DNA from 3 places in the Ruegeria sp. F11 genome. Region 2 is predicted to be linked to each of the others. Evidence: riboswitches for the same ligand, from Rfam matches in the RefSeq annotation. Region 2 holds a riboswitch; each other region holds the start of a gene.
What was found. A riboswitch is a leader RNA that binds a small molecule or an ion and turns the genes downstream of it on or off. The one in region 2 is predicted to bind cobalamin.

Region 1: another riboswitch for cobalamin. It lies ahead of ACR0NJ_RS00450 (DUF1636 family protein); the one in region 2 lies ahead of ACR0NJ_RS04470 (energy-coupling factor ABC transporter permease).
Region 3: another riboswitch for cobalamin. It lies ahead of ACR0NJ_RS05645 (DUF1636 family protein); the one in region 2 lies ahead of ACR0NJ_RS04470 (energy-coupling factor ABC transporter permease).

The regions. Positions count from the first base shown of each region.
Region 1 covers NZ_JBQFOW010000001.1:82,684-93,278, forward strand. Annotated here, with positions in the region: gene cbiE (precorrin-6y C5,15-methyltransferase (decarboxylating) subunit CbiE) at 1-880, opposite strand, end outside; gene ACR0NJ_RS00415 (cobalt-precorrin-6A reductase) at 879-1,628, shown strand; gene cobJ (precorrin-3B C(17)-methyltransferase) at 1,601-2,353, opposite strand; gene ACR0NJ_RS00425 (precorrin-2 C(20)-methyltransferase) at 2,350-3,078, opposite strand; gene ACR0NJ_RS00430 (precorrin-8X methylmutase) at 3,075-3,704, opposite strand; gene ACR0NJ_RS00435 (cobalamin biosynthesis protein CobG) at 3,704-4,831, opposite strand; gene cobN (cobaltochelatase subunit CobN) at 4,828-8,121, opposite strand; gene cobW (cobalamin biosynthesis protein CobW) at 8,125-9,180, opposite strand; gene ACR0NJ_RS00450 (DUF1636 family protein) at 9,177-9,557, opposite strand; cobalamin riboswitch at 9,641-9,844, opposite strand; gene ACR0NJ_RS00455 (NAD(P)-dependent oxidoreductase) at 9,879-10,595, shown strand, end outside.
Region 2 covers NZ_JBQFOW010000002.1:384,770-395,364, forward strand. Annotated here, with positions in the region: gene ACR0NJ_RS04450 (heavy metal translocating P-type ATPase) at 1-1,202, shown strand, start outside; gene ccoS (cbb3-type cytochrome oxidase assembly protein CcoS) at 1,206-1,364, shown strand; gene secE (preprotein translocase subunit SecE) at 1,465-1,662, shown strand; gene nusG (transcription termination/antitermination protein NusG) at 1,851-2,384, shown strand; cobalamin riboswitch at 2,554-2,695, shown strand; gene ACR0NJ_RS04470 (energy-coupling factor ABC transporter permease) at 2,747-3,427, shown strand; gene rplK (50S ribosomal protein L11) at 3,694-4,143, shown strand; gene rplA (50S ribosomal protein L1) at 4,145-4,843, shown strand; gene ACR0NJ_RS04485 (phosphotransferase) at 4,909-5,880, opposite strand; gene rplJ (50S ribosomal protein L10) at 6,347-6,865, shown strand; gene rplL (50S ribosomal protein L7/L12) at 6,945-7,319, shown strand; gene rpoB (DNA-directed RNA polymerase subunit beta) at 7,613-10,595, shown strand, end outside.
Region 3 covers NZ_JBQFOW010000003.1:243,719-254,313, reverse strand. Annotated here, with positions in the region: partial or broken gene ACR0NJ_RS05665 (GH1 family beta-glucosidase) at 1-855, shown strand, start outside; gene ACR0NJ_RS05660 (glucokinase) at 850-1,881, shown strand; gene ACR0NJ_RS05655 (carbohydrate kinase family protein) at 1,921-2,847, shown strand; gene ACR0NJ_RS05650 (D-lyxose/D-mannose family sugar isomerase) at 2,868-3,533, shown strand; cobalamin riboswitch at 3,588-3,791, shown strand; gene ACR0NJ_RS05645 (DUF1636 family protein) at 3,891-4,247, shown strand; gene ACR0NJ_RS05640 (ABC transporter ATP-binding protein) at 4,244-5,035, shown strand; gene ACR0NJ_RS05635 (ABC transporter substrate-binding protein) at 5,032-5,982, shown strand; gene ACR0NJ_RS05630 (FecCD family ABC transporter permease) at 5,984-6,994, shown strand; gene ACR0NJ_RS05625 (LacI family DNA-binding transcriptional regulator) at 7,000-8,013, opposite strand; gene ACR0NJ_RS05620 (extracellular solute-binding protein) at 8,240-9,544, shown strand; gene ACR0NJ_RS05615 (ABC transporter permease subunit) at 9,614-10,495, shown strand; gene ACR0NJ_RS05610 (ABC transporter permease subunit) at 10,507-10,595, shown strand, end outside.

The sequences.
Region 1 (10,595 bases), on a different contig from region 2:
CGGCATTGCGGCGGATGCGATCCGCACGGTCCTCCAGCGGCTCGATCGTTGTGGCCGTCAAGGTCGGGTCGCACATCAGCCATTCTATACTGATCGAGCCGGTGCCGCCGCCGATATCCCACAGATGCTCCCCGCGCCGTGGGGCGAGCGCCGACAGGGTCAGCGCGCGGATCGGGCGTTTGGTGATCTGGCCGTCGGTCTCAAAAATCTCGTCCGGCTTGCCCGAGGCCTTGTGTAACGCTTGTCCGTTACCACGCACCTCTAACCCTACACAGACCGGATGTTCGAACGTTCCCAACAGAGCCTCTGTCAGCGACACGCTGCGCGACCGTTCGCGCGGCCCGCCGAGGGCTTCCATGACGTGCAACGCGCTGTCGGCGAACCCGGTCTCCGTCAGATAGGTCGCAAGCTCTGCCACCGCTTTGCCGTCGCGCAGCAGCAAAATGGCGTGCAGACCCGAAGACAGGTGAGGCCGCAAACGCGTCAGGGGCGCGGCATGCAAACCGAAGGTCAGCGTGGTTTCCAGCGGCCAGCCCAACCGGGCCGCCGCCAGCGAAAAGGTCGATTGGCCGGGCAGGGCGCTCCACTCGGCGGCATCGAAATTGCGCGCGACGACTGAGCCTGCGCCGAACCAGAACGGATCGCCCGAGGCCAGCACCACAGTGCGCCGCCCGCGCAACCTTGTCAGGATCGGCAGGCCATCGGCAAAAGGAACAGGCCATTCAATGCGGTCCGCCTGGCCTTCGGGGATCAGCGAGAGGTGGCGTGGCGGGCCCATGATGACCTCGGCCCGGTCCAGCACTTGACGGCTTGCGGGCGACAGGCCATCCAGTCCATCTTCGCCCAACCCCAGAACGGTCAGCCACGGAGCTTCACGCATGTCTCACCTCCTGATCCTTGGTGGCACGACTGAGGCCAATGCCCTTGCCCGCGCAGTGGCAGAGCGCGGCGTTGCGGCGACCTATTCCTACGCGGGCCGGGTCGATACTCCGCGCGCGCAGCCCATCCCGGTGCGGGTGGGCGGTTTTGGCGGGGTCGACGGGCTGGCTCGCCATATCCGCGATCATCAGATTACCCATGTCATCGACGCAACGCATCCCTTTGCTGCGCAGATGAGCCGAAATGCGATCGAGGCTTGCGGTCAGACCGGCGTGCCGCTGGCTGCGCTGACCCGTCCCGCTTGGGTGAAGCAAGAGGGTGACAACTGGCAGCACGTGCCCGACATCCCCGCAGCGGTGCAGGCGCTGGCGGGTGCGCCGCGCCGCGTGTTTCTGGCCGTGGGCCGGATGCATCTCGAGGATTTCTCGGCCCAGCCCCAACACCACTATCTGCTGCGGCTGGTCGATGAACCCGCCGTGCTGCCGCTGCCGGATTGCGAGATTGTTGTGTCCCGAGGGCCATTCACCGAGGCCGGAGACCGCGCGCTGATGCACCGGCACGGCACGCAACTGGTCGTGTCCAAGAACGCAGGCGGCACCGGCGCGCGGGCCAAGCTGGATGCGGCGCGGGCGCTGGGGGTGACGGTGCTGATGATCGACCGACCGGCCTTGCCGCAGCGGACCGAGCTGGAAAGCGTCGCGCAGGTTCTGGACTGGCTCGCTCATTCCGGCGTGAACCTCGGGGTGTAGACGATCGGGGGGGCGTCGCGTTGGATCACACGGGTCAGGGATGACCCGACGATGACCACCGTCTGCATGTCCGCCATCTCGGGCGTTGCCTCGGCCAGCGTGGAAATCCGGATCGCCTCGTCCGGGCGTGAGACCGCGCGGGCGAACAGGATCAGTCGTTCGGGTTCACATTCCTCACGCAGGATTTCCAGCGTTTTTACAAAGCCTTCCGGGCGGGACTTTGAGCGCGGGTTGTAGAAGGCCATGGCGAAATCGCCCTGCGCTGCCAGCCGCAGACGTTTCTCGATCAACGCCCAAGGCTTGAGGTTGTCGCTGAGGTTTATGGCGCAGAAATCATGCCCCAGCGGTGCCCCGGCACGTGCCGAGGCCGCAAGCATCGCCGTGATCCCCGGCAGCACGTCAATCGGAGTGTTACGCCATTCGGACGGTCCGTTTTCCAGTGCCTCGAACACCGCAGCCGCCATGGCGAACACGCCGGGGTCACCCGACGAGACCACCACAACTCGTTTGCCATCGACCGCCATCTGCAAAGCGTGCTGCGATCGGTCGATCTCGACCCGGTTGTCGCTGGCGTGCAGGGTCAGGCCGGGGCGTTCGGCTATGCGGGCGACATAGGGGACATAGCCGACGACATCGGTGGCCTCAGCCAAAGCGGCGGTCACTTCGGGTGTGACCAAAGCCTCATCACCCGGGCCAAGGCCCGCGATCTTGACCCAACCGCTCATGGCCGCCGCCCCTGACCGTGGACCAGGATGATCGAAAAATAGGGGGTGATCCTGTCACAGGCGTCGGACAGTTTTGTCACCGTCTGGTTGGGCATCTGGGCGTATTCCACGATCCACGCACGGTCATAAAGACCGGCAGACTTCAGCGCCCGCGTCACCTTGTCGATATTGCGCCCGATCTTCATCACGACCAGAGCGTCCGTCTGCGTCATCCGCTCGGCCAGCGTGTCTTCGGGCAAGGTGCCCATCAGCACGGTCAGCACATCGTCGCCCCATGTGATTGGATCTCCGGTCGCGGTCCAAGCGCCGGACATACCGGTGATGGCAGGCACAACTTCTACATCAGATATGGTGCGTAAGCGGCTGTAAAGATGCATGAAAGAGCCGTAGAAGAACGGGTCACCCTCACATAATACAACCACATCCTCGCCTTGCTCGGAGAGCGCCTTCAGATGCGCCGCGCAGTCTTCGTAAAAGGCCGAGAGCAGCTTGTTATAGCGAGGATCGGTCAGTGGAATTTCCGTTGTGACGGGGTATTCCATCGGGAATTCCACAGCATCCTCGGGGATCATCCCGTTGACGATCTTGCGCGCCTGACCGCTGCGGCCCGGTTTACGGAAAAACGCCACATGCCTTGCGTTGCGCAGCAGACGATCTGCCCGCACACTCATCAGGTCCGGATCGCCGGGGCCGAGGCCGACGCCGTATATCTTGCCCGCGCTCATTCCGCGCGGCTCGCGATGGCGTTGACGGCGGCGACGGTGATGGCGCTGCCGCCCAGACGGCCTTTGACAATGCAGCACGGCACCGGTTGCGCAACCCACAGGGCGTCTTTCGATTCCACCGCGCCGACAAACCCCACCGGGCAGCCGATGATGGCGGCCGGGCGCGGGCAGTCGGGGTCCTCCAGCATATTCAGCAGGTGGAACAGGGCGGTTGGAGCGTTGCCGATTGCAACCACAGCGCCCTGCAGATGTGGACGCCAGAGTTCAAGCGCCGCAGCCGAACGGGTGTTGCTCATCTCGGCAGCCAAGGGGCGCACACGTTCGTCATGCAATGTACAGATCACCTCATTCTCGGCAGGCAGGCGAAAGCGTGTGACGCCCTCGCTGACCATGCGCGCGTCACACAGGATCGGCGCGCCGCCTTCCAGCGCAGTACGGGCGGCCTGCACAAAACCGGGCGAGAAATGCACGAATTCCTCCAGCCCGACCATCCCGGCGGCGTGGATCATGCGGACGGCAACCTGTTCCTCGTCGGTATCAAACCGGGCCAGATCGGCCTCGGACCGGATGGTGGCAAAGCTTTCCTTATAGATCGCCGCGCCATCGGTTTCATAAGTGTAGGGCATCAGGTGAAGTCCATGGTCATGAGTGTTTCTTCGGTGAGGCCGGTCTGGCAGGGCTCATCCCCTGCGCGGCCTTGTTTGACAAGATCAAATCGTCCATCTCGGCCGACCAGAGTGATATCGGCAGTCCCCATCCGGGCGCATCCTTTGGCACAACCTGAGACATGCAACGTACCGGGGGCGCGCGGGGCCAGTGCTCGTGCGATGTCGCGGGTTTCCACTTGCGCCTGCGGGCAGAACGGCGCGCCGGGGCAGGCGTCGGTGGTCATAAGCGGATCGGTGCCGTCCGTGACAAAGGCCGGGGCAGGTATCGCCGCCCCGCCTTCCAGCAGGATCAGCCGCCATGGGGTGACCCGCAGGGCCGTTGCGCCGCTTTTCTCTATCAAACCGGCAAGCTCGCGCGCAGGCAATTGCCCGAACGCCGCGCCGTAAAAGGTCCCTTGCGCGCAAGCGCCGGGTTCCAGCGCTGCGCCAATCGGTCCGGGCGCGGTGCCTTGCAACTCTGGCGGTAGACCATGTGCGGCGACGGCCCGCGCCATGCGGCGGGTCTCGGGGGTGTAGGTCTTGGCGAACCATCCGGCCAACGTGATTAGTTGATCGACGGCCTCAGCCTTGGACACGGTTCGTCCTGTCTCGGCCCCGTCAGCGCGCAGGATCAGGCCATCGGGTCTGGATTCCAGTCGGATATCCGCCGAATCCGCTGCAAGAAGGCGCGCGGGGCCAGTGTCGATGGCAAAGCCGAACTTGGCGGGCAGGTCGGGCAGGTCGGCCAGCCGGTCAATCAGTTCCTGTGTCAGACGCGTCGTCAGGTCGCCTGCTTCGTAGAGCGGGGTGACAAGAATATTGCGCCGTACCTCGATGCCCGGCTGCGCATCCAGCAAGTCTAGCGCGGCCAGTTCTGCCAGCAGCGGTTGATGATCTGCCTCCGCCACCCCGCGCAGTTGCAGATTGGCGCGGTTGGTCAGGTCGATGGTTCCATTGCCGAAGCGTTCGGCCAGCGCACATAAGCCGACTGCCTGCGCGGCGTCGAGACGGGCCAGTCGCGGGCGCACCCGCACAACCAAGCCGTCGCCCGACATCATCGGGCGGTGTGCGCCGGGGCACCATCCCTGAACGATGGGGGCGCTCATCGCAACCCCTCCAGATCGGCGCGGATCGAATTGCGGCGGGTGTCCCAAAGACCGGCCTCCAGCAGGGCGCGGAACCGGTCCTGCATGGCCTGATACGCTTGCGGATTGGCTTCTTGCAGAAAACTGTCGACCTCGGCATCGCCAAGCGTGGCGTCGTGGTACAGGTCAAACAGATGCGGCGCGACGGTGCCCGAAAGATGTGCGAATGAGGCCATGTGATCCAGGGTTGCTGCGATCTCGGCAGCCCCCCGGAAGCCGTGCCGTTGCATCCCTGCGATCCATCCCGGATTGGCGGCGCGGGCGTGAACGACACGGCTGATCTCTTCAGGCAAAGTGCGGGCGCGGGGGTTTTCGGGGTTGGTATTGTCCAAGTGGTAAAGCTGCGCGCTGCCGCCGGTGATCTTTTTGGCGGCGGCGAACCCGGCCTCGTGCGTGGCGTAGTCGTTGGCCAGCAACAGGTCGGTTTCAGTCAAATCCTGTAGGTGAACAAAGCCGTCGGCATTGGCCACGCGCTGCGTGATCCCGTCTTTGTCCTGCGCGACATGCTCGCCTTCCAGCGCAAAGGAACTGGCGTCCAGCCACGCCTCGCCCGCCTGCGCGCGGGCCTCATCAGTATAGGTTTCGGACAGGTGGGTCATGTTCAGACCATAGCTGCCGGGGGCCGGGCCATAGACGCGGGCCGCCGGTTCCTGACCGGCATAGGGGTTCCAGTCCGGAGCCTCATCCCGCGCCGACAGGGCGCGGACGGCTTGACCATAAAGCGCGGAAAGCGTCGGGAACACGTCGCGGAACAGGCCCGAGACCCGCAGCGTCACGTCCAGACGCGGGCGGCTGAGGTCGGTGATCGGCAGCACCTCGATGCCCGAGACCCGCTCGGACCCCTTGTCCCAGACCGGTTTGACCCCCAGCAGATGCAGCGCCATGGCGAATTCCTCGCCCGCCGTGCGCATCGTGGCCGAGCCCCAGAGGTCAACGATCAGACCCTTTGGATAATCGCCTTCCTCTTGCAAATGCCGCCGCACCAATTCCTCGGCCAGCTTCACGCCTTGGGTATAGGCGCCGCGGGTCGGCACCGAGCGCGGGTCGGTGGTGTAGAGGTTCCGCCCCGTCGGCAGCACGTCAGAGCGCCCGCGATAGGGGGAGCCAGAGGGACCGGCCTCGATCCGCTTTCCGGCCAGTGCGGCCAGCAGGCCCTTGCGTTCGGCATGGGCCGAGGGTGCGGGGTCGAAATTACCAGTGACCTCGGGCACCCGGCCAAAGATGTGCAAGCCATCGCCGAACTGGCTTTCCTTGATGTCACAGACAAAGCGGTCAATGCGGGTGATCGCCTCGGCGGTGCAGGTGGCTTGATCCAGCCCCAAATCACTTTCCAAACCGATAGCCTGTGCCTCGTCCCGGATATCTTCCTGCAGTCGGTCGCGGCGTTTGGGGTCGAGCCCATCTGCGTTCGAGAACTCGTCCAGCAACGACTCCAGCCGCACCATCCGATCTGGCGTGCCGCTTTCCTTCAGCGCGGGCGGGATGTGGCCCAGTGTGACGGCTCCGATCCGGCGTTTGGCCTGTGCGGCCTCGCCGGGGTCATTGACGATGAAGGGGTAGATCACCGGAAGGTCACGGATCAGCGCCTCGGGCCAGCAATCGGCGGACAGGGCGACCGATTTGCCCGGTAGCCATTCCAATGTGCCATGCGCGCCGATATGGATCAGTGCATCGGCGTGCAGGCTTTTGCGCAGCCACAAATAAAACGCAACATAGCCGTGGCGCGGGGTGCGAGACAGATCGTGGTAATCGTCATCGCGCAGTTCGGGCGTACCGCGTTCGGGTTGCAGCGCGACAAGGCCCTTGCCCCGGCGCAGAGCGGTGAAGTGGAAGGCACCATCAGTGCAGGCGGGGTCGTCTTCGGGTTTGCCCCAGACGGTTTGCAGGTCTGTGCGCAACTGTTCAGGCAGGTCCGCCAGCGCGGTTTGATACTCCGAAAGGGGCCACGACAACCAGACATCCGGCAGCGTTTCAGCAATCGGCTCGGCCGGCGCAGTGCTGTAGCCTTCGGCCTGCAAGTCGGACAGTATGGCCTCGGCCGAGGCCAACGCGTCCAGACCCACCGCATGTGCCATCTGCCAATCCTTGCCGGGATATGTGGACATGACCAGCGCGGGCACCCGATCCGCCTTGGGCTTGTCGTTCAGGTTTAGCCAGCCGGTCACGCGGTCGATGAGGGCCTCAATCCGTTCAGGCTCTGCGCGGTGGGCAAAGCGGGAGTATTCCAGATGTGGGTCGCGTTTGCCGGGTTCTTTGAACGACGCGATGCCTGCGCTGATCCGCCCGTCCACCTCGGGCAGAACGACATGCATCGCGAGGTCGGCAGGAGATAGACCGCGTTCCGCTTCGGCCCATGCTTTGCGGCGCGAGGTGGCCAGCGCGACCTGAAACACTGGCACATTCGCCGCGTCCAGAGGCGAGGTGCCCGACGCGCCTTTACCTGAGAACGACGTGGCGTTGATGATGGCAGACGGGTTCATGGCCGCAATGGTGTCGCGCAGCCAATCGGCGGCTGCGGGCGCTTTCAACGAGGGGGCGAAGAGGCCCACAGCCTCCAGACCCCGCGCGCGCAGGCTGCGGATCAGGGCTGCGACCGGGGCGGTATCAGCGGAGGTCAGATAGGCGCGGTAGAAGGTGACGAGGATGCGTTTGGTATCGCCGGAGAACGCCTCATCTACCGGGATCACACCGCGATCCGGGCACCATGCACCGCATTCGGGGATGGTTTTTGCCCCCATCACGGGACCTGCGTAAAGCCCCGCTGCCAGCGCCATCTGCGCCAGTGCCGCCTGCGCTGCAACCTCTCCGCCCGTGTCGCAGAGATGCGCCAAACGGCGGAGGGTCGAGACGGGTAAGGTGGAATACTCATCCAGCCGCGTGTCTTCGCGCCCATCGGCAGGCAGGACGGCCAAAGCGATCCCTTTGGCCTGCGCCAGCGCCAGAACCTGCTGCAAACCGTAGGACCAATAGGGCACCCCTCCGATCAGACGGATCAGGATGCCTTTGGCCCCTTCCAGCGTCTGCTCGACATAGGTGTCGATGGACAAGGGATGTTTCAGCGCCGTCAGATTGGCCAGCCGGAGGGTCGGCATCCGCCCTTCTGGGCCGCCGCCACGATGCCAGCCTGCCGCGAAAGCGCCGAGGTCACTGTCAGAAAAGGACAGCACCACCAGATCCGCCGGGCTTTGGCCCAGATCGGTCGGGGTCTCGGTTTCCTCGAGCCCGTGGCTTTCGCGGAAGACGACGTGCATGGCTTACTCGGCGGTCTCGGTCACGCCCACAAGGATATCGCGGATTTCGGCCTCTTTGATGTCGTCATGCTCAGCAATGACCACAAGGCGCGAGCGGCGGTCTTCGCCGGGCTCCCACGGACGGTCATACTGATGACGCACACGCGCACCTACGGCCTGCACCAGCAGGCGCATGGGTTTGCCCTGAACGGCGGCATAGCCTTTGACGCGCAGGATGTTGAGTTCCTTGGCCAGACGTTCGATCTTGGCAACCAGATCCAGCGGGTCGGCCTGTTCCGGCAGCTCGACGATGATGCTTTCGAAATCGTCATGCTCGTGATCGTGATGGCCGTCGTGATGGGAGGGACGAGCGTCCATGTCATCTTCGGCGGCGGCCTCAAGGCCCAGCACGACGCGCACGTCTACGGCACCTTCGGCCACCTCAACGACGGGCAAAGGGCGCGGGGCTTCGGCGGCGATGATCTCTCGCGCTTTCGCGACACCTTCGGGACCGGCCAGATCGGGCTTGGTCAGCAGGATGATATCGGCGCAGGAAATCTGATCTTCGAATACCTCGGACAGCGGTGTTTCGTGATCAATCGAGTCATCGGCCAAGCGCTGCGCGTCCACCGCCTCGACATTGGGCGCGAAACGACCCGCAGCGACGGCCTCGGCATCGGCCAGAGCGATCACGCCATCGACCGTGATCTTGGACCGGATATCCGGCCAGTCGAAGGCTTTCAGCAGCGGCTTGGGCAGGGCTAGGCCGGAGGTTTCGATCAGGATGTGATCGGGGCGCGGCTCCAGCGCCATCAGGGCCTCAATCGTGGGTATGAAATCGTCAGCCACGGTGCAGCAGATGCAGCCATTCGCCAGTTCCATGATGTTCTCGGCCGGGCAATCCGGGATGGCGCAGGATTTCAGGATATCGCCATCTACGCCCACATCGCCGAACTCGTTGACCACAACGGCCAGACGCTTGCCCTGCGGGTTCTGCATCAGATGACGGACCAGTGTCGTTTTGCCCGAGCCCAGAAAGCCGGTGATCACGGTGACGGGCAGTTTTTCGAGATTGCTCATTTCAGGGCTCCAATCGGGGGAATGCGGGCCGCACAGTTTTTGCGGAAATGTTCGGGACGCTCGCGCCATTTAACGAGGCCATCCTCGGTCGCGAGATACTTGGTGGCGCCGTCAACGATCACGTCAATGTGGTCGACCTCGTTCAGATGCTCGTACACGAATGTCCAGCGATCCGGGCCACCACGCAGCACGATGGAACAGCCCTCGTCACAGTTCGACAGGCATTCCACGGCTTTCAGCGTGATCCCTTCGGGCAGGTCCGCCTGTTCCAGCGCCTTGTGCAACAGGGTGCCGGGGCGTTGCGCGTCATCTTCGACGGGCAGCCCGCGACGGCAAGTGGTGCAAACCAGCAATTCGACCGGAGCGGTCTCGGTCATGTCTCTCATCCCCCCAAATCCTCATCGTGGGGGACGGGGTTTCATGCGGGTCCATTGACCCGACACCGGAACACCCCGTCCGGTTTCATTCTCGGGTGTTGGCAGGTCTCCCGGCTTGCGGATGTCAGAGGTGGTCCTCTGTCGGATGTCCCGCCTTCCCGGCATTCGCCAGTGGCTTGGGCACCCTCTCCGGTCACGGTCGCGGGGGCGGCTGCGTTTGGCGGATGATCCGCTGACGCATTCCCTTTTCATCTGCTGTCGCAGACACCAACGAAAGGGACATGCGGCAGGGTTGCCCCGCTTGTCAAGCGCAACACGCTGATCCGCGATCACGCGGGTAAAAAGCGACCTGTCCGGGTCGCTGGGCGGCATGATCCGGTTGGGCCGACGTGCTGGCATGGTTCGCAAGACGCGAACAGGAGGGTGCGGCGCATGAAAGTAGGGTTTATCGGGCTGGGCAATGTGGGGGGCAAGCTCTCGGGATCGCTGTTGCGCAACGGGATCGATCTGACGGTGCATGATCTAAACCCCGATCTGGTGGCCGCGTTTGTCGCCCAAGGGGCCAAGGCCGCTGAAAGCCCGGCCCAACTGATGCGCGATTGCGATGCGGTGATCACTTGTTTGCCATCCCCCGCTGCCTCGGACGCAGTGATGCAGGAAATGCTGCCCGAGGTCACCCCCGGCAAAATCTGGATGGAGATGTCGACCACCGACGAGGCCGAGGTCAAACGCCTTGGCGCGATGGTGATCGAACGGGGCGGAACTGCGGTGGATTGCCCGGTCTCGGGCGGCTGCCATCGGGCCGCGACGGGCAATATCTCGATCTTCGCGGGCTGTGATCGACAGACGTTCGAGCGCATCCTGCCCTTCCTGACCACCATGGGGCGGCGCATCCTGCATACGGGTGAATTGGGTTCGGCCTCGGTGCTGAAAGTGCTGACCAACTATCTCGCTACCGCCAACCTGATCACCTGCGCCGAGGCTTTGGTCACCGCCAAAGCCGCCGGGATGGACCTTGGCACCACCTATGAGGCGATC
Region 2 (10,595 bases):
CCACGGCGGTGGGTGAAGATACCTCGCTGCACCGCATGGCCGATCTGGTGGCGATCGCGGAATCCGGGCGCTCGCGCTATACCTCGCTGGCCGACAAGGCCGCCAAGCTTTACGCGCCCGGCGTGCATATCCTGTCAGCGCTCAGCTTTGTGGGCTGGTACATCTATTCCGGTGATCTGAGGACGGCCCTGAACATCGCGGCGGCGGTGCTGATCATCACCTGCCCCTGCGCGCTGGGTCTGGCCGTGCCAGCGGTGACCACAGCGGCCTCGGGCCGGTTGTTCCGCAAGGGGATGCTGATCAAACACGCCACCGCGCTTGAACGTCTGGCCGAGGTGGACACGGTCGTGTTCGACAAGACCGGTACGCTGACCTCGGGCACGCCGGAATTGACCAACCTGAGCGACCATTCCCGCGCCGATCTGGAAATCGCGCTGGCCTTGGCCGAGGCCTCTGCGCACCCGCTGTCGGTCTCGCTGGCCTCTGCCGCGCGGGCCGCCGGGATCAAACCAGCCAACCTGCGCGATATTGCCGAAGTGCCGGGATATGGTACCGAAGGCACCTATCGCGGTCAACGCGTACGTCTGGGCCGCGCGGCTTGGGTGGGTGGTGAGCAGGGGGCTGAAACCTCTGCCTGGCTAGCCGTGGGGCAAAACGCGCCTGTCGCCTTCAAATTCACCGACGCCCTGCGCCCCGGCGCGGCTGAGGCGGTCGCCGCATTTGCCAAGTCCGGCAAGCAGGTGATCCTGATCTCAGGTGACACACGCGGAGCCGTCGAGGCGCTGGCCGACAAGTTGGGCATCACCAACTGGATTGCCGAGGCGTTGCCGCAGGACAAGGCCGGGCATATCCAAAACCTTACCGATCAGGGCCACCGCGTTCTGATGGTCGGCGATGGCCTGAACGACACGGCGGCGCTGGCGGCGGCGCATGTGTCGATCTCTCCGGCCTCGGCGCTGGATGCGGCGCGGGTGGCCTCGGACATTGTGCTGCTGGGCAATGATCTGTCCCCGATTGCGGAGGCCTGCGATACGGCAGTCAAAGCTACCAAACGGATTCGCGAGAACTTTCAGATTGCCACCGTCTATAACGTGATCGCCGTGCCTTTGGCGGTGATCGGGCTGGCGACCCCGCTGATTGCCGCATTGGCGATGTCGACCTCGTCTATTACCGTATCCCTGAACGCATTGCGGCTGAGGTGAACGATGGAAGTGCTGGCCTACCTGATCCCGATTTCCCTGTTTCTGGGCGGTGTTGGACTGGTTGCGTTCATCTACACAGTGCGCTCGAACCAGTACGAAGACCCCGAGGGCGATGCCCGCCGGATTCTGAGCGATGAATGGGACGACAAGCCCAAGCCGTAACCGGGCCATGCCCGAACTTCACAGTTGTCCCGACTGCCCTTGAAATTGCCGCAATGCCCGGTTATGTCCGGCCCATCCGCTAGCAGAGAGAATACGCCAAATGGCTACCACCAACCCGATCCAGTTCATTCAGCAGGTCCGTGCCGAAGTTTCCAAGGTCGTCTGGCCGACCCGGCGCGAGGTGCTGTTGACCACGGTTATGGTGTTCATCATGGCCGCGCTGACGGCTGTGTTCTTCGCTCTGGTCGATCTGGGCATTCGCGGCGGTCTGCAGCTTATTCTGGGCGCATTCAGCTAAGCGCCCAAACACCACTGCCCCCTTGCGCCCCGCGCAATGTGCTAGTAGGTGACGCGGGACTATTCGGAATGGGCGTGCGGCGATTCGGACCGCGCGCCGCTTTTTATTCCGGGTCACGCGATAGGATTTCAATACCGGTGCATCCGGCCAACAGGATGCGACCGAAGGCAAACAAGGACGACAGGTTCATGGCGAAACGGTGGTACTCGGTCAGCGTTCTTTCGAATTTCGAAAAGAAGATCGCAGAGCAGATCCGCACGTCGGTGGCCGAGCAGGGCCTTGAGGACGATATCGACGAGGTTCTGGTGCCCACCGAAGAGGTGATCGAAGTGCGCCGGGGCAAGAAGGTCACCACCGAGCGCCGCTTTATGCCGGGCTATGTGCTGGTGCATATGGAAATGTCGGATCAGGGCTACCACCTGATCAACTCGATCAACCGCGTCACCGGTTTCCTGGGCCCGCAGGGTCGCCCGATGCCGATGCGCGATGCCGAGGTGAACCAGATCCTGAACCGCGTTCAGGAAGGCGAAGAAGCGCCCAAGCTGATGATCACCTTCGAGGTGGGCGAAAAGGTCAAGGTCAACGACGGCCCGTTCGAGGATTTCGACGGCATGGTCGAAGGCGTGGACGACGAGGCGCAGAAGCTGAAAGTCTCGGTTTCGATCTTTGGCCGCGAGACGCCGGTGGAACTGGACTTTACGCAGGTTACGAAGCAGGGCTGAGGCGCCCCGCAAGGAATTGCTTTCGGCCGCGATGTTTAGGGCATCGCGGCTTTTTTTGTCGGCAGCGTTACGGAATTACGTTGCCCGAGACGTTCACGCCAAATGTTTTTTAAGATTCGCGGGCGTACGCTTACATGTCGCAGACAGAGCTTGCCCGCAGCCTGCGGTCATGTAGTGTCGCGTTGATGGTGGCCTTCGAGAGGAGGTCTTAATTGGGAACCGGGTGAGATGCCCGGACTGCCCCCGCAACTGTAAGTAGCCGAACTATCAGAGCTACGAGTCAGGATACCTGCCATCTTAATGCAACCGCCGGAAATCCGGCCCTTCTATATGCGTCGGGTGGACGCGAAAGGAACTCTATAATGCACATCGAACCTGGCGTCGTCGACGGCGCGAAAATGGTCCTCGCCTATGGTACGGCTGCAGCCGCTGCTGGCTATTCTTTGAAGTTGATTGGCGATGATTTGAAAACTCATTCCATAGCGTCATTTTGCGTGCGCTCGGTTGTGGCCGCTATCGGCGTTTTTATCTTCTTCGAAGTCTTTCCGCACTTTGCTGTCGGCATCTCAGAGGTGCATTTCATACTTGGTACAACCCTGTTTCTGCTGCTCGGGGCCGGTCCGGCAGCCCTTGGTCTAGCGGGCGGTCTGGCAATTCAGGGTTTCTTGTTTGCACCGTCTGATGTACCAATGTACTTCGTCAACATCTCGACCCTGCTTTTTCCGCTTTTTGCAGTGGACGCGCTGGCCAGAAAAATCATCCCGCAAACCATCAGCTATGTCGATTTGCGCTATTCGGACGTGCTGAAACTGTCCGCTGTGTATCAGGGTGGCGTGGTTGCCTGGGTAGCCTTCTGGGCAATCTACGGGCAAGGCGTTGGGGCCGAGAACATCTCGGCGGTGACAAGCTTTGGCATGGCGTACTTGCTGGTGATCCTGATCGAGCCGCTGGCCGACCTGGCCGTTCTGGCTGGCGCGAAAGGCCTGCGGACCTTGACCGACCGGGGCATCTTTACGCACCGTTTGCACAACGCGGCAGCATAAGCGCGAAACCAACGGTCTGTGGTGCCCGCCGCGCCGCAGACCCATCTGGACGGTTTTGTGACACAAGCTGTCAGGAGTGGGCATAACTCAGCTTTCGAAACTGCAAGCCGCCCCCTTGCCAACCCCCACATTCCCCTATAAACGCCGCCTCTATCGTCTTCGGGCGAGATTCTCTCGTGGGAGGTTGCCGGGATCGCGATCCCGGGCCGGACCACGCAACATAGTCTGGGCGAAACGCGTTTCGCCCGAGTTGAAAGGAAAACCAAATGGCCAAGAAGCTTGCTGGTACAATGAAACTGCAGGTTCCTGCAGGTCAGGCGAACCCGTCGCCTCCAGTTGGCCCCGCTCTGGGTCAGCGCGGCATCAATATCATGGAATTCTGCAAGGCGTTCAACGCCAAGACCGCAGATATGGAGCAGGGTGCCCCTTGCCCGACCGTGATCACCTATTATCAGGACAAGTCCTTCACCATGGACATCAAGACGCCGCCCGCGTCTTATTACCTGAAAAAAGCAGCTGGCCTGAAGCCGGTTGGCAAGCGGAACCGCCCCCGTGGTGCCGAGAACCCCGGTCGTGAGACCGTGGCCACCGTGACCACCAAGCAGGTTCGCGAAATCGCCGAAGCCAAAATGAAAGATCTGAACGCCAACGACGTCGAAGGCGCAATGCAGATCATCCTGGGCTCGGCCCGCTCTATGGGCATCGAGGTGAAGTAAGATGGCAAAACTCGGTAAACGTACCCGCGCTGCGCGCGAAGCTGTCGCCGGCAAGGAAAACCTGTCGGTTGAAGAAGCGGTTGCTCTGGTCAAGGGCAATGCGACCTCGAAATTCGACGAGACCATCGAAATCGCGATGAACCTGGGCGTTGACACCCGTCACGCGGACCAGATGGTGCGCGGCGTTGTCGGCCTGCCCAACGGCACCGGCAAAGCGATGCGCGTCGCTGTGTTCGCTCGTGGCCCCAAGGCTGACGAAGCAAAAGAAGCTGGCGCGGATATCGTTGGCGCAGAGGACCTGATGGAAACCATTCAGGGCGGCACCATCGAATTCGATCGCTGCATTGCCACCCCGGACATGATGCCCATCGTTGGCCGTCTGGGTAAGGTTCTGGGCCCCCGCAACCTGATGCCGAACCCCAAGGTCGGCACCGTGACCATGGACGTGAAAGCGGCCGTGGAAGCAGCCAAGGGCGGCGAAGTTCAGTTCAAGGCGGAAAAAGGCGGCGTTGTGCACGCTGGTGTTGGCAAAGCGTCGTTTGACGAAGCCAAACTGGTTGAAAACGTCCGTGCCTTTGTCTCGGCCGTGGCCAAGGCGAAACCGTCGGGTGCCAAGGGTACCTACATGAAAAAAATCGCGCTGAGCTCGACCATGGGCCCGGGCGTGACGCTGGATGTGGCGGCTGCTTCGGGCGAATAAGCTCTGAGCTGTCAGACAGAACAGACCCGGGCGGTGCGAACTGCCCGGGTTTTTCATTTTTGGCACTAGTCGGCGGCCTGCCGGAACGCCTGTTGCAGCCTCAGCTCAAGCCGCGCGCGGCGGTGGTCTTCCTGCGGGCTGCAGGCATAGTCGCTGCGGCTGAGAAACAGCCAGTCTTTCAGCAACCGCCCCCGGATGCAGAAATCCAGAATGTCGATGTTGATCGGATGGCGATAGCGGCGAAAGAACATCTCTTTGTGTCTTTTCAGGATGCCGCTGCGGTCGACCTCGGAGGCCGGGCCATCGAGGAAGATATCCGCCTTCAGGAAGTCGACGATGTCATAAGCCGCGAGTTTCTCGCGCGTTTCGGTGAAATCCAGGCCAATGGTTTTGCCATGGCCTACGATCAGGTTCAGGCCGTGGAAATCGCCATGGGCAAAGACCCGCAGGTCGGGCTGGCCTTTCAGCCGGTCCGCCTCGGACCGCATGACGTTGATCATGACCTCGCTTTTGCGGGCGAGGGGGTGGGGCAGGGACGCGGCAAGCTCCTGAAAGCTGGCGGTCATCCATCTTGGCCGAAAGCCGTATTGCGTTGGCGGGCGGAAGCTGTGGAAATCGTGCAGCCAGGCCCCGGCGCGGCGGTAGATCTGGGCGACCTGATCGGCGTCGGTGCTGTTGTAGATCAGATCGACGGCGGTCGGTCGGTCGATGAATTCCGAGGCAAAGAATGTCCCGTCCTGTGACAGGTAAACAGGTCGAATGACCCGCGAAGTCTGGTTGCGCTCGAAATAGGTGCTCAGCTCCTGCAGAAGCGCGAATTCCTTTTGCAGCCTGCCGGTCTCGGCAGATGTGGTGTCGATCTTGATTGCATAGTACTGCGACTCCGTCGTCACCCGCAGCAGGAAGCGGGTTTCCGGAAAATCGTGAGACCGGTAGACGCATTCGAACCCGGGAACGGCCCCGTGGATGCCGTTTTGCGCGAATTCTCTCGCGCAGGCCGCGGCCAGGGCGTGCTCGTCTTTGGTCAGGGCCTGCATCTTGGGAAATACGCGTGTCTGTGTTGTGGATCCTGTGGCCCTGAATGGACTGTACGACGATGCCCAAGTCAATTGCGGCTGCATCCGATACGGTTGTTCAGGGCAATTTTTTCTATTGGCGCCAAGGCGAACGTGTTATGGTGTCAGGACATTCAAATTCGGGGGTAGAAACATCGGCGCGACCGGTGATTTTACCCCTTGGAAACCCCTGCCATCTGCCCTAATAAGACCTGCGGAATAAAGCGTGCGATTCGTCGTGCGCTTTATTTTGTTTCGTCCAAGACGGTGGGTGGTGCCATCCGGCCCCTTAATTCCCTGCCTGAGACGGGTAAGACCAAAGAATTCTGAGGGTCACGATCCTCGGGCGCATTTTGGCTAATCCCGTAACAACGGACCTGAACGCCGGGGTTAACCCCTCGGCAAATATGAGCCGGGGTGAGATATCGCCCCTAACTTGGAGAGAACTGTGGATAGAGCCCAGAAAGAGAAAGTGGTCGAGGAACTCGGCCAAATCTTCGAAAGCTCTGGCGTCGTAGTGGTATCGCACTACGCCGGTCTGACAGTTGCCGAGATGCAGGACCTTCGCGCACGTGCTCGTGACGCGGGTGGTGCCGTGCGTGTTGCCAAGAACAGGCTCGCCAAAATCGCCCTCGACGGAAAGCCTTGTGCAAGCATCGCTGACCTGCTGACGGGTATGACCGTTCTGACCTATTCCGAGGATCCCGTGGCAGCAGCCAAGGTGGCCGAGGACTTCGCCAAGGAGAACAAGAAGTTCGAAATCCTTGGCGGTGCAATGGGCGAGAACGCTCTGGACCGCAAAGGCGTTGAAGCCGTTTCGAAAATGCCGTCTCGTGAAGAGCTTATTGCTTCGATCGTGGGCTGCATTGGCGCACCTGCTTCGAACATCGCCGGCGCGATTGGCGCACCTGCAAGCAACATCGCAAGCATCCTTTCCACCATCGAAGAGAAGGCGGAAGCTGCGTAAGCGGTTGGCACTGAATGATCTGCGTAGGGAACACTCCCTGACGTTGGAACACACACTGTAAACGGAAAGAGCTGATAAAATGGCTGATCTGAAAGCACTCGCAGAAAGCATCGTGGGTCTGACCCTGCTGGAAGCACAAGAACTGAAAACCATCCTCAAAGACGAATACGGCATCGAGCCCGCAGCTGGTGGCGCCGTAATGGTCGCAGCCGGTGGCGACGCCGGTGGCGCAGCTGAGGAAGAAAAAACCGAATTCGACGTCGTTCTGAAGAACGCCGGCGCTTCGAAAATCAACGTGATCAAAGAAGTTCGCGGCATCACCGGTCTGGGCCTGAAAGAAGCCAAGGAACTGGTCGAAGCTGGCGGCAAGATCAAAGAAGGCGTGTCGAAAGACGAAGCCGAAGAAGTCAAAGGCAAGCTGGAAGCAGCTGGCGCCGAGGTCGAACTGGCCTAAGCGCTTTTGCTCAGGGACCCGCTTTCTTTCAAAGAAAGCGGTCCGGAGTTCGTATCGAACTCCGGTTGGTGCCCAAAAGTTCAGGCTGGGTCCGGAGAAATCCGGGTCCAGCCGAACCTGTCTTAGAAAGGGCCTCAATCCGGGGGCGTTTTCTAAGACACGGTTTTCGGATCGGGAGGCCGCCTTCGGGACGGTGGCCACGAATTGATCCGGACGTGTTGTCTCGATTGTGCAAGATGCCGGGGCCCGACGGTGTCTTTGCCCGCTGAGAACATCGAAAGGTGACATCTGACATGGCTCAAACGTTCCTTGGCCAGAAACGTCTTCGTAAATATTACGGCAAAATCCGCGAAGTTTTGGAAATGCCGAACCTCATTGAGGTGCAGAAATCTTCTTATGATCTTTTCCTGCGCTCCGGCGATGCAGAACAGCCCACGGACGGCGAAGGCATCAAAGGTGTGTTCCAGTCGGTTTTCCCGATCAAGGATTTCAACGAAACCTCCGTTCTGGAGTTCGTGAAATACGATCTGGAAAAACCCAAATACGACGTCGAAGAGTGCATGCAACGCGACATGACCTACAGCGCACCGCTGAAGGTCACTCTGCGTCTGATCGTGTTTGATGTCGATGAGGACACCGGCGCGAAATCGGTCAAAGACATCAAGGAACAGGACGTGTTCATGGGCGACATGCCCCTGATGACGCCGAATGGTACCTTCATCGTGAACGGCACCGAGCGTGTGATCGTCAGCCAGATGCACCGCTCGCCCGGTGTGTTCTTTGACCACGACAAGGGCAAGACCCATTCTTCGGGCAAGCTGCTGTTTGCCTGCCGCATCATCCCGTATCGCGGCAGCTGGCTGGACTTCGAGTTCGACGCCAAAGACATCGTCTTCGCCCGTATCGACCGTCGCCGCAAACTGCCTGTGACGACCCTGCTGTATGCGCTGGGTCTGGATCAGGAAGCGATCATGGACGCGTATTACAACACCGTGTCCTATAAGCTGGACAAGAAGAAAGGCTGGGTCACGCCCTTCTTCCCCGAGCGTGTGCGCGGCACCCGTCCGACCTATGATCTGATTGACGCCAAGTCGGGCGAAGTGATTGCCGAAGCAGGCAAGAAAGTCACCCCGCGCGCAGTTAAAAAGCTGATCGACGAAGGTGCTGTCACCGACCTGCTGGTGCCCTTCGATAACATTGTCGGCAAGTACGTCGCCAAGGACATCATCAACGAAGAAAACGGCGCGATCTATGTCGAAGCCGGTGATGAGCTGACCCTTGAGTATGACAAAGACGGCGACCTGATCGGTGGCACCGTCAAGGATCTGATGGATGCGGGCATCACCGACATCCCGGTTCTGGACATCGACAACGTCAATGTTGGCCCCTACATGCGCAACACCATGGCTCAGGACAAGAACCTGAACCGTGAAAGCGCGCTGATGGACATCTACCGCGTCATGCGTCCGGGTGAGCCGCCCACCGTCGAAGCGGCCTCGGCCCTGTTCGACACGCTGTTCTTCGACAGCGAGCGTTATGACCTGTCCGCCGTTGGTCGCGTGAAGATGAACATGCGTCTGGCTCTGGACGCGCCGGACACCCTGCGCACGCTGCGCCGCGAAGACATCGTGGCCTGCATCAAGGCGCTGGTTGAACTGCGTGACGGCAAAGGCGACGTGGACGATATCGACCACCTCGGCAACCGTCGTGTGCGTTCGGTCGGCGAACTGATGGAAAACCAGTACCGCGTTGGCCTGCTGCGCATGGAGCGCGCGATCAAAGAGCGTATGTCGTCGGTCGAAATCGACACCGTCATGCCTCAGGATCTGATCAACGCGAAACCGGCTGCGGCTGCTGTTCGAGAATTCTTCGGCTCGTCGCAGCTGTCGCAGTTCATGGACCAGACCAACCCGCTGTCGGAAGTCACCCACAAACGCCGCCTCTCGGCGCTTGGCCCCGGTGGTCTGACGCGTGAACGTGCGGGCTTTGAGGTGCGCGACGTACACCCGACCCACTATGGCCGGATGTGCCCGATTGAAACGCCCGAAGGTCCGAACATCGGTCTGATCAACTCGCTGGCCACCTTTGCCCGTGTGAACAAGTATGGCTTCATCGAAACACCCTATCGCGTTGTCAAAGACGCCGAGGTGACCGATGAGGTTCACTACATGTCCGCGACCGAGGAAATGCGTCACACCGTGGCGCAGGCGAACGCGACCTTGGATGCTGATGGCAAGTTCATCAACGATCTGGTTTCGACTCGTCAGGCCGGTGACTACACCCTTGCCCCGCGTGAGAATGTGGACCTGATCGACGTGTCGCCGAAGCAGCTGGTCTCGGTCGCTGCATCGCTGATCCCGTTCCTTGAAAATGACGACGCCAACCGTGCTCTGATGGGCTCGAACATGCAACGTCAAGCGGTTCCGCTGCTGCGCGCCGAAGCGCCGCTGGTTGGCACCGGGATCGAGGAAAAGGTTGCGATCGACTCGGGCGCTGCGATCCAGGCGAAACGCGCCGGTATCATCGACCAGGTCGATGCCCAGCGTATCGTTATCCGCGCCACCGAAGATCTGGAACTGGGCGATGCCGGCGTTGACATCTATCGTCTGCGCAAATTCCAGCGTTCGAACCAGAACACCTGCATCAACCAGCGTCCGCTGATCAAGGTGGGTGACACCGTCCAGAAGGGCGAGGTCATTGCCGATGGTCCGTCGACCGATATGGGTGAACTGGCCCTTGGTAAGAACGTGGTCGTCGCGTTCATGCCGTGGAACGGTTACAACTACGAAGACTCGATCCTGATCTCGGAACGTATCGCGCGCGATGACGTCTTTACCTCGGTCCATATCGAGGAATTCGAAGTCGCCGCCCGTGACACCAAGCTGGGCCCGGAAGAGATCACCCGCGACATCCCGAATGTCGGTGAAGAAGCGCTGCGCAACCTCGACGAGGCGGGCATCGTTTACATCGGCGCGGATGTTGAGCCGGGCGATATTCTGGTCGGCAAGATCACTCCGAAGGGCGAAAGCCCGATGACCCCGGAAGAAAAGCTGCTGCGCGCCATCTTTGGTGAAAAAGCATCTGACGTGCGCGACACATCGCTACGCGTGAAGCCGGGCGATTACGGTACGGTCGTTGAGGTTCGCGTCTTCAACCGTCACGGCGTCGAGAAAGACGAGCGTGCGTTGCAGATCGAGCGTGAGGAAGTCGAACGTCTGGCCCGTGACCGGGACGACGAGCTGGCGATCCTTGACCGCAACATCTATGCGCGTCTGC
Region 3 (10,595 bases), on a different contig from region 2:
GAGGTGATCATGGGTCGCATCGGCGACCGGATGTATTCCGTCGCGCCGATCAACGAGCCCTGGTGTGTCAGTTGGCTCAGCCATTTCGAGGGCCACCACGCGCCGGGCCTGCGCGATATCCGCGCCACGGCCCGCGCGATGCATCACGTTCTTCTGGCCCATGGCCGCGCCATTCAGGCGATGCGCGGGCTGGGCATGTCCAATCTGGGCGGTGTGTTCAATCTGGAATGGGCCGAACCCGCCGATGACAGCCCCGAGGCGCGGGAGGCTGCTGACCTATATGACGGTATTTACAACCGGTTCTTTCTAGGGGGCGTGTTCAAAAAAGCATATCCTGAGAACGTGTTGAAGGGGCTGGAGCCTCACTTGCCGATCGGTTGGGAGGATGATTTCGACACCATCGGAACACCGGTCGATTGGTGCGGGCTGAACTACTATACCCGTAAGCTGATCGCCCCGGTTGATTCCGCATGGCCGGGCTTGACCGAGGTGCCCGGCCCGCTGCCCAAAACCCAGATGGGATGGGAGATCGACCCCGCCGCCCTGACTCGTTTCCTTGCGCGGACGTGTCACGAGTACACCGGCGACCTGCCCCTGTTCGTGACCGAAAACGGCATGGCGAGCCCGAAGCGGCAGCAAGATGATGACCGGATTGACTATCTGAACAGCCATCTGGCTGCCGTTCAGAACGCGTTGGATCAGGGCGTTCCAGTCAACGGCTATTTCATCTGGTCGCTACTGGACAACTACGAATGGGCTTTCGGGTACGAAAAACGCTTCGGGCTGGTGGATGTGGATTTCGAGACGCTGGAACGGACCCCCAAAGCCTCGTTCCATGCGGTGAAATCAATGCTCGGCGCGGGCAAGGTTTCCCTACCGCTGGCGCAACCGGCAGGGGCTGTGCATGAACATTGGAATCTGGTCGCGGATATCGGTGGTACAAACACCCGCCTAGGCGTTGTTTCGAACGGAGAGCTGGTCGATCTGCGTAAACATCCGACCGGTACTTTGCCTGATCTGCTTGAGGCTTTCCACAGCCTGCGCGACGAAATCGGAACCAATCCCCAGGCGGTTGTGGCCGCCGGGGCCGGGCCGGTGCGAGACGGGGTTATCCGCCTGACCAACGCCCATCTTGACTTGTCCGAGGTCGAACTTGCGCAGGCCACAGGCGCGAAGAATACGTTTGTCATCAATGATTTCACAGCCGCCGCTTGGTCCGTGGCCGAGGTGACACGCGACCATGTGGCAGTTCTGCAGGGGCAGGATACTCCGCCACCCGGAACCCGTCTTGTTGTGGGCCCCGGCACCGGACTGGGCGTTGGTGCGCTGCTGTATTCCGAAGGCCACTATCACACCGCCTCGGGCGAAGGTGGCCATGTGGGTCTGTCGCCGCGCCATCGGGATGAGGTGGACGTGTTCGACGCCGCCCGCCGCATCTCGCCCGAGAGCTTCTTTGATGACAGTCTGACGCTGGAGGCAGAGATGTTCCTGAGCGGCACGGGCCTGCCGATCCTATATCAGGCCGTCGGCATGGCAAGTGGCCAAGCCGACACGCCGGTGCGAACGGCAAAGGACATCCTGCAGGATGCCCGCGATGGCTCTGACCCCATCGCTGTCAAAACGGCACAGATGTTCACGACACAACTGGGGGCTTTGATGGGCGATATGGCAGTGACTCTGATGCCGACCGGAGGGGTGTTTCTGGTCGGTGGAGTCGCTGAAAAGAACCGCTGGCTTTTTGGCGATACGTTCCGGGCGGCATTCAACGCGGGTGGGCGGTTCAGCGATCTGCGCCGTTCGATGAACCTTTATGTGTCCGAACAGGCCGAATTTGGCATTGTTGGCGCTAACAATTTCTGCAAAAATGCGCTCGCGCGGTAAACTTGCCGCCTGAACTGAATTTCGCGGAAGGAATGCGGGATGATCCTGTGCTGCGGTGAAGCCCTGATCGACATGATCGCCGAGCCCACGACCTCGGGTGCAAGCGGGTTTGTGCCGCATTCGGGCGGGGCTATTTTCAATACGGCGATTGCCCTTGGCCGTTTGGGTGCTCCGGCGGCCATGCTGACGGGTCTGTCCTCGGATATGTTTGGCGATCAACTGGCGCAGGCGCTGAAAGACAGCCACGTGGACACCGCGCATGTGATCCGCTCGGACAGACCGACAACGCTGGCTTTCGTGCAATTGAAGGACGGGCACGCCTCGTACACTTTCGTTGACGAAAACACCGCGGGCCGGATGTTGCGGGCCGAGGATATGCCGGACCAGTTGCCCGCCGTGTCAGCGCTGTATTTTGGCGGTATCAGCCTGGCTTGCGAGCCTTGCGCCGACGCCTATGCCGACCTTCTGGACCGCCACGGCGCGGGTCGTGCGGTCATGCTGGATCCCAATATCCGCCCGGGTTTCATTCAGGACCCGACCCGGTATCGCACGCGGCTGAACCGGATGATCGCGCAGGCGGATATCGTCAAGGTCTCGGACGAGGATCTGGACTGGATCGTGCCGGGCCCGGAACCTCTGGCCGAGAAAGTGCCGCTTTTGCTGCAGGCGGGGCCTTCGGTGGTTATTGTCACCCGAGGCAGCGAAGGGGCCACGGGCTATCTGGCGGACGGAACCGAAGTGTCGGTGCCAGGTCAGCCGGTCGATGTTGTCGATACGGTCGGTGCGGGCGACACGTTCAACGCCGGTGTTCTGGCCGAGTTGCACAAAGCCGGAAACCTGACCAAAGACAGTCTTCAGGCGCTGGGTGTCGACAATCTTCGCGCCGCCTTGTCCTCTGGCGCGGCTGTTGCCGCCGTCACAGTATCCCGCGCCGGGGCGAACCCGCCCTGGGCGCACGAGCTTTAACCCCTAATAAGGGCAATCCCATGAAACGATCCGATATCAACCGCATCAAGGCCGAGGCGCAGGCCTTTATCCATTCTTTCGGCGCTGTGCTGCCCCCTTTTGCCGACTGGTCCCCCGACCAGATGCGCAGCGAAAAGGCGGCTGGCATCCGGGATCGCAGTCTGGGCTGGGACATTACCGACTACGGTCAGGGCAGGTTTGATGAGCTGGGCCTGTTTCTGTTCACCCTGCGCAATGGCGACGCAAATGACCTGAGTCTCGGGCGCGGGATGCTATACGCGGAGAAACTGCTGATCTCGCGCGACAAGCAACTGTCCCCGATGCATCGCCATATCGTGAAGGCCGAGGATATCATCAACCGGGGTGGCGGTGATCTGGTGATGGAGATTTACGCCTCGGACGCAGATGGAGGGATCGACCGGGACACTCCCGTTGTCGTGCCCAGCGACGGTTGCCCCGTGACCATCCAGCCCGGTGAGCTTTTGCGGCTCGCGCCGGGGCAAAGCGTCACGCTCATGCCCGGCATCTGGCACGCCTTCTGGGCGGAACGCGGCGACTGTCTGATTGGCGAGGTCTCGACCGTTAATGACGACCGCACCGACAATGTGTTCGAAGACCCGATCCCGCGCTTCGCCACGATCGAGGAAGACGCCGAACCCGATTTCCTTCTTGTCGCGGATTATTGACCGGCGTCAGCGTGGCGCAGTCGAACCCACGCTCTTGACAAATATTCCGTCCCCGGACTAGCTGCACGGGATGGTTCCCGACGGCGTGCCCGAGGGATGAAAATGGGAATACGGTGCGGCCTTTGTGGGCCAATGCCGTGACTGCCCCCGCAACTGTAGGCGGAGAGCGACGCCAAATCGCCACTGGCCCGAGGGCCGGGAAGGTTGGTCGAGCAACGACCCGCAAGTCAGGAGACCTGCCATCATATGTTCAACCAACCCGGGGCGGGGCGTCCTGGAAGGAGGCTTTGATGGCACGCGTGCGTGTTCAAGATACCGGCAGCATCTGTCTGCATTTGGCATTTTTCGGGGCGAAGAATGCCGAACGATACTGATCACTACGTGCTGATTTGTGAGACCTGTCAGGGGCCTGTTTCGGCGGACGTTGCGAAAGACGTTCTGGACCGCCAGCTTCCTGAAGGTTTCAAAACCCGCCTGATCGCCTGCATGGCAGGGTGTGAACGGCCCATGACCGTGGGCCTGCAGGCACCGGGCAAGGCCCAGTATCTGTTCGGCGATATTCAGACCGAAAAGGACCTGACCGCGCTGGTCGAGTTCGCCTGCCAGTATCGCGACACGCCAGACGGCTGGACCAGTGCCTCGGACCGTCCCCCTGCCCTGCTGACCAAAACCCTATCGCGCCTGCCCCGCCTGCCATCGGAGGATGAGGCATGAGCTTTCTGGTGGCCGAGGGTTTGGAGTATTACGCGCTGAACGGCGACGTTCTGTTGCAGGACACCTCGTTCAGCGTCGAAGAGGGTTCGATTCTGGCGATTGCTGGCCCGAATGGCGCGGGCAAGACCACGTTGCTGAAACTGCTCTGCGGGGCCGAACGCCTCGCGTTCGGGGATGTTCGTATTCGCGGTCAAAGCCTGCGCAAACTCTCTGCCACGCAGCGGGCGCGGACGATTGCTGTGGTCGGCCAGCAGGAGTTCCCGGACAGTCGGCTGCGGTTGCGGGAATATGTGGCGTTGGGCCAAATTCCCATCAAAGCGGAAAGATCGGCCAAGGATCATGCAACCGATCTGAAGCGGGTTCTGGATGTCACCGGGCTGTCGCATCTGGCAGAAAAGCCGCTGGGCAGGCTGTCCGGTGGGGAAAGGCAGCGCGCCCATATCGCGCGGGCTTTGGCCCAAAATCCGGATTTGCTGTTCCTGGACGAACCCACCAATCATCTGGACCCCGATGCCAAGGGCCACATGCTGTCGCTGGTGGCTGAACTGGGCGTGACGGTTGTCATGATCGTGCACGATCTGGTCATGATCCCGGAATTCGCGACCCATGTCGCCCTGATGAAGGCCACGCGCCTGACCGGCTTTGGACCGGTGAGCGAGGTACTGACCCCAGACCGCGTCCGCGAAACCTTTGGCGTGGATTACCTGTGCTTTCAGCATGAAGGCCGCGTGATCCCCGCGCTCGATATCCGAAAACGTAAACTGTCACCTTATGAGGATTTAGGATGAAGCAGAAACTCTGGTCCGTGGCGCTGATCACCGGTCTTGCAAGCGGCGCGGCGGCGCATGAAGTCACGGTCGATAACTGCGGTGAGCCGCTGGTGTTTGACACCCAGCCCGAGCGCCTGGTCGTGCATGATATGAACATGACCGATATGGCCTTTGCGCTTGGCCTGCAGGACAAGATCGTTGGCCTGACCGGCATCACCGGCTGGTACAAGACCAGCCCCGATTTCGACGCGCAGCGCGGCGACATCCCCGAGCTTGCGCCGAAGTACCCCACCATCGAGAACCTTGTCGCGGTGGAACCCGACCTGTTCTTCGCAGGCTGGTATTACGGCATGAAACCGGGCGGTGATGTCACGCCGGACACGCTGGCCCCCTTCGGCATTAAGACCATGATCCTGTCTGAGAGCTGCGTGCATCTGGACAAGGACCGTCCCGAGGCCAGCATGGACCTGCTGTTTGACGATGTTCTGCGTCTGGGCAAAGTGATGCATGTCGAAGACAGGGCCGAGGCGCTGGTGTCCGGCTGGAAAGAGCAGCTTGCCGCGATCAAAACCAAAACCGCAGATGTGACCAAGCCGCGTGTCTTCCTGCTGGACGGGCCCGCTGATGCGCCCTTTACCGCTGGCAAATTCGCCATCCCCGACGCGATGATCACGGCTGCTGGCGGTGTGAACGTGACCCATGATCTGGATACAAGCTGGGGCCGCACCTCGTGGGAGGCCGTTGCCGCCGCGAACCCGGAATTCCTAGTGCTACTGGACTATCAGACCGGCAACGGGGCGGAAGACACGTTCAAGTTCCTGCAGGAACACCCGGTGATGTCGCAGACCGATGCGGTCATCAACAAACGCTGGATTGGCCTGCGCTACGAAGAGCTGACCCCCGGACCGGCCAACATCGACGCCATCGAGAAAATGACAAGGGCCATGCACCCGGTGAGCAACTGATATGGCCCAAACGGGCCGTTTGATATTGCTGGGGGCGGTCGTTCTGATCGCCCTTTTGCTGTTGTCCGTGGTCTACGGAACAACGCCGATCCCGGTGCGGGACGTTATCTCGGCGATTGGCCTTGGCACTGGTCTGACCGATGGTGAGATGTCGCCCATGCACCGGATCGTGTTCGATCTGCGCCTGCCTCGGGCCCTGTTCGCCGCTGTCATCGGGGCTGGGCTTGGTGTTGTTGGCGTAGTTCTGCAAACCACCACGCGCAACGATCTGGCGGACCCGTTTCTGTTTGGCCTGTCCTCGGGTGCTGCGGCGGGTGCAGTTCTGGTGATCACGGTCACCGGCGATGTTCTGGGCATCTGGACCCTGCCGCTAGCCGCGTTCTGCGGCGGCTTGATTGCATCGGGCATTGTCCTCGCACTTGTTCACAGCCTGCGCACCAGCGCGCCGGAGAAACTGATCCTGGCTGGGTTGGCGGTGTCTTTCCTGTTCTCGGCCATCACCAACTACCTGATCTTCGCCGGAGACAGCCGCGCCGCCCATTCTGTAATCTTCTGGATGCTGGGCGGGCTGGGTCTGGCCCGGTGGGAGACCTTCCCGCTGGTTCTGATCGGCCTCGGTCTGATCCTGAGCTATGCTCTCTACCGCAGTCGATGGTTGGACGCGCTGCTGACCGGGGATTTTACGGCTGCCACGTTGGGCATTCCGGTACAGGGCCTGCGGTTCAGCATGTTCTTTGTCGCCGCGCTTGCAACAGCCAGCTTTGTTTCGGTCGCGGGTGTGATCGGGTTTGTCGGCCTGATGGTCCCCCACATCGCCCGGGGCATTGCCGGAACCCTGCACCGCAACTTGCTGGTGGCCTCAGCAATTGTCGGAGCGATTCTGTTGACCCTGTCCGACATCCTGTCTCGGCTTCTTCTCGCGCCGCAGGAACTGCCCGTGGGGATCGTGACCACCTCCATCGGGTCGCTGTTCGTGTTTTTGTACCTGTTCAAATCGGCACGGAGTGACTGACGTTGTTAATGCGTCCCGCGCGGCACGAAATACGGGTCAATCAACAGCGTTTCACTCTGGCTGGCGGGGTCTTCCAGCCGGCGTTCAAGCAATCGGATGACGTGCTCGACCGACTGGTCTATGGGGTTGTTCACGGTGCTTAAGTTGAACATCGGCCAGCCAGCCATCTCGATGTCGTCAAACCCTACAATCGACAGCGACCCCGGTACATCCACGCCCAACTCGCGCGCTGCCGTCAGGGCTCCAATGGCGCTGGCGTCATTGGCGCAGACAAGCGCGTCCAGATCGTGATCTTGCAGCATCCTCATCGCCGCGCGGTAGCCCGCCTCAACGGTAAATTCTCCGGCCTTTTCCGCGATCAGCGGCAGGCTGGCTTGTTCGAGGGCGGTGATCACCCCCGATCTGCGCTCGGCCGAGGAGGCGAAACAAGACGCCCCGGCGATGTATCCGAATTTCCTGCGGCCCCGCTTGATCAGAGTCTGCGCGGCGAGCCGTGTGCCTTCGGCGTTCTTGCAGCACACATTATCGACGCCCGGTGCGTGAACGATTCGTCCGGACGAAATCATGGGCACACCAAATTTACTGCACTGTGCGACCAGCGCTTCCGGCATGCTGCCGCCCCTCAGAATCAGGGCATCCAGCGGGTAGCGCAGAACCTGATCAATCGCGGCTTCGGCCCGCGTGTCGCCGCCATCAATCAGGATCGGCCACTTGTTTAGAATGTTCAGTTCGCCCACCAGCCGGTTGACGAATTCTGAATCGTAGGTATTGCGCATGTTGCCCACGAAAACCGCCACCAGATGCGACCGACCACCTTTCAGACCCGCTGCCAAAGCGTTGGGCTGATAGCCCATGCGGGTTGCGACCTCATGGATCTTTTTCCGTTTGTTTGCATCAAGATAGGCCCCGGGCGTGAACGCCCGCGAGACCGACGAACGCGACACGCCTGCAGCATCTGCAACAGCTTGCGCCGTTACCCGGCGCGGCCTTTCGGCTGGATTGATCACGTCGTCGCTCACGTCCAAGGCTTCCCCTTTTTTGGTCGAATTTGTCAATATTGCTAGGCAAGTTTCAAAAAACCGTCATATGATGCGCGTATGTGACCACGTGTGCACATCGGGTCTGATTTTCGAATCTCCCGGCGCGCGCAAATGAATTCACTTCTGGGGGGCAGACCTCCCGTAATCTGGCGTGATGACGTGAATTGCGGCATCGCCTGCGCCATTACTGGACCGGAGAATCAACATGACCAATCTCAAGTTCTGCGCAACTGCTGCGGCTTTCGCGTTCACCGCGACTGCGGCCTTTGCCGAAACCGAAATCACCTGGTGGCACGCCCATGGCGGTCAGCTGGGGGAAACCGTCAACAAGGTGGCTGAGAAATTCAACGCCGCGCAAGACGAATACAAGATCACTCCGATCTACAAGGGAAGCTACGAAGAGACGCTGACTGCAGGCATCGCCGCTTTCCGTGCAGGCGAACAGCCAAACATCATGCAGGTGTTCGACGCTGGTGCCGCGACCGTGATCGCTGCCAAGGGCGCAACCGTTCCGGTTCAGGACCTGCTGGCCGACAATGGCGTCGACTTCGATATCAATGACTACATCGCTGGTGTGCGCTACTTCTACGCCGACAGCGACGGCAAGATGATCGGCATGCCGTTCAACTCGTCGACCCCGATTCTGTATTACAACGTGGACGCGCTGGAAGCCGCAGGCGTCACCCCGCCGAAAACCTGGGAAGAGTTCCAGTCGACCACCGCTCCGGCCCTGAAAGACGCAGGCTACATCGCGCTCAGCCAGTCGCACCTGCCCTGGATTTTCACCGAAAACTTTATGTCGCGCCACAACCTGCCGTTTGCGACCAACAACAACGGCTATGACGGCACCGACACCCAAATTCTGGTCAACAATGACGCCATCAAAGCACATTTCACTGCGGTGAACGATTGGAGGGAAAACGGTCTTTTCGAATGGTACGGTACCGGTTGGGGTGACAACGCGAAGCCGTTCGAAGAAGGCAAAGTGGCCATGTGGCTAGGGTCGTCGGGCTCGTTTGGTGGCCTGCTGCAGAAAGACCTGCCGTTCGAATTCAGCGCCGTTCAACTGCCCTATTGGGAAGCCGTGACCGCCGAGCCGACACAGACCTTCATCGGTGGTGCGGCCCTGTTTGCCATGGCTGGCAAGTCGGATGAAGAGAACAAAGCCACTGCCGAGTTCTTCCGCTTCCTGACCGCACCTGACACCCAGTATTTCTGGCATCAGGAAACCGGTTATGTGCCGATCACCGAAGCGGCCTATGAGGTTGCCAAGAAAGATGGCCACTATGACCGTTATCCGGCTGCCCAAGTTGGTGTGAACCAGCTGCAGGAAAAAGCGGGCGACAACACCAAGGGCTACCGTATGGGTTTCTACGTGCAGATCCGCGACATCATGAACCGCGAATATGGACGTATCCTGACCGGTGAAACCGACGTGGACACAGCGTTCAAGACAATCGAAGAGGAAGCCAACGAACTGCTGGCCCGCTTCGCCAAGACCCAGGGCTAAGCCCCGGATCACCCCAAAGATGGTCGCGCTTTCTGGGCGCGGCCATCCCTCTTTTCTACTGGACGGACCATGAAACGCGCGGGCTTTGACAATATCTGGCTACCGGTGGCGCTGCTGCTGCCGCAACTTATGATCATTGCGATCTTCTTCTACTGGCCCGCAGGCTGGGCGCTGCAATCCTCGTTCTTTTTGCAAGACCCGTTCGGGTTCGGATCGACTTTTGTGGGGGGTGACAACTACACCTCGCTGCTGGGCAACAATCAGTACAAGCGCATCGCCTGGTTTACTGTCGTTTTCTCGGTTTTGGTCACGTTCTTCTCGCTGGCCATTGCCCTGTTGCTGGCCGTCAAGGCCGACAAAGTGATCCGCGGGGCCAAGACCTATCGCACGCTGCTGATGTGGGTCTACGCCATCGCCCCGCCCATCGCTGGGTTCCTGGGCATTCTGTTTTTTGACCAGAGCACTGGCCCGATGACCAAGTTCTTTCAGTCCTTCGGATGGGATTTCCGACTGGGCGTCGACTACAACGCCACCGCGACGGCGATGATCATCGTGTCCGTGTGGAAGCAGATCCCGGTCAACTTCATCTTCTTCCTGTCCGGCCTGCAATCCATTCCGCGTTCCGTGCGTGAGGCCGCCATGATCGACAACCGGTCGGCCACGGGCCGGTTCTGGCAGGTTACCTTCCCGCTGCTGGCCCCGACCGCCTTCTTCCTGCTGATCATCAACATCACCTACGCCATGTTCGACACGTTCGGTGTCATCGACGCGCTGATGAAGGGTGAGCCCGGCAACAATCCGATGACCCTGGTCTACAAGGTCTACCTGGATGGGTTCCGGGGCAACGATCTGGGCGGGTCCTCGGCGCAATCGGTTGTTCTGATGGTTCTGGTTCTGATCCTGACCGTTTTCCAATTCCGGCTGGTTGAACGCCGGATTCATTATACTTAAGGGGGCTGGACATGGCTGATACAACACTCGACACCCCTGCCGTTGCCAAACGTACCCGGAAAATCCGCTGGGAGACGATCGGAGACCACTTTGTTCTGAT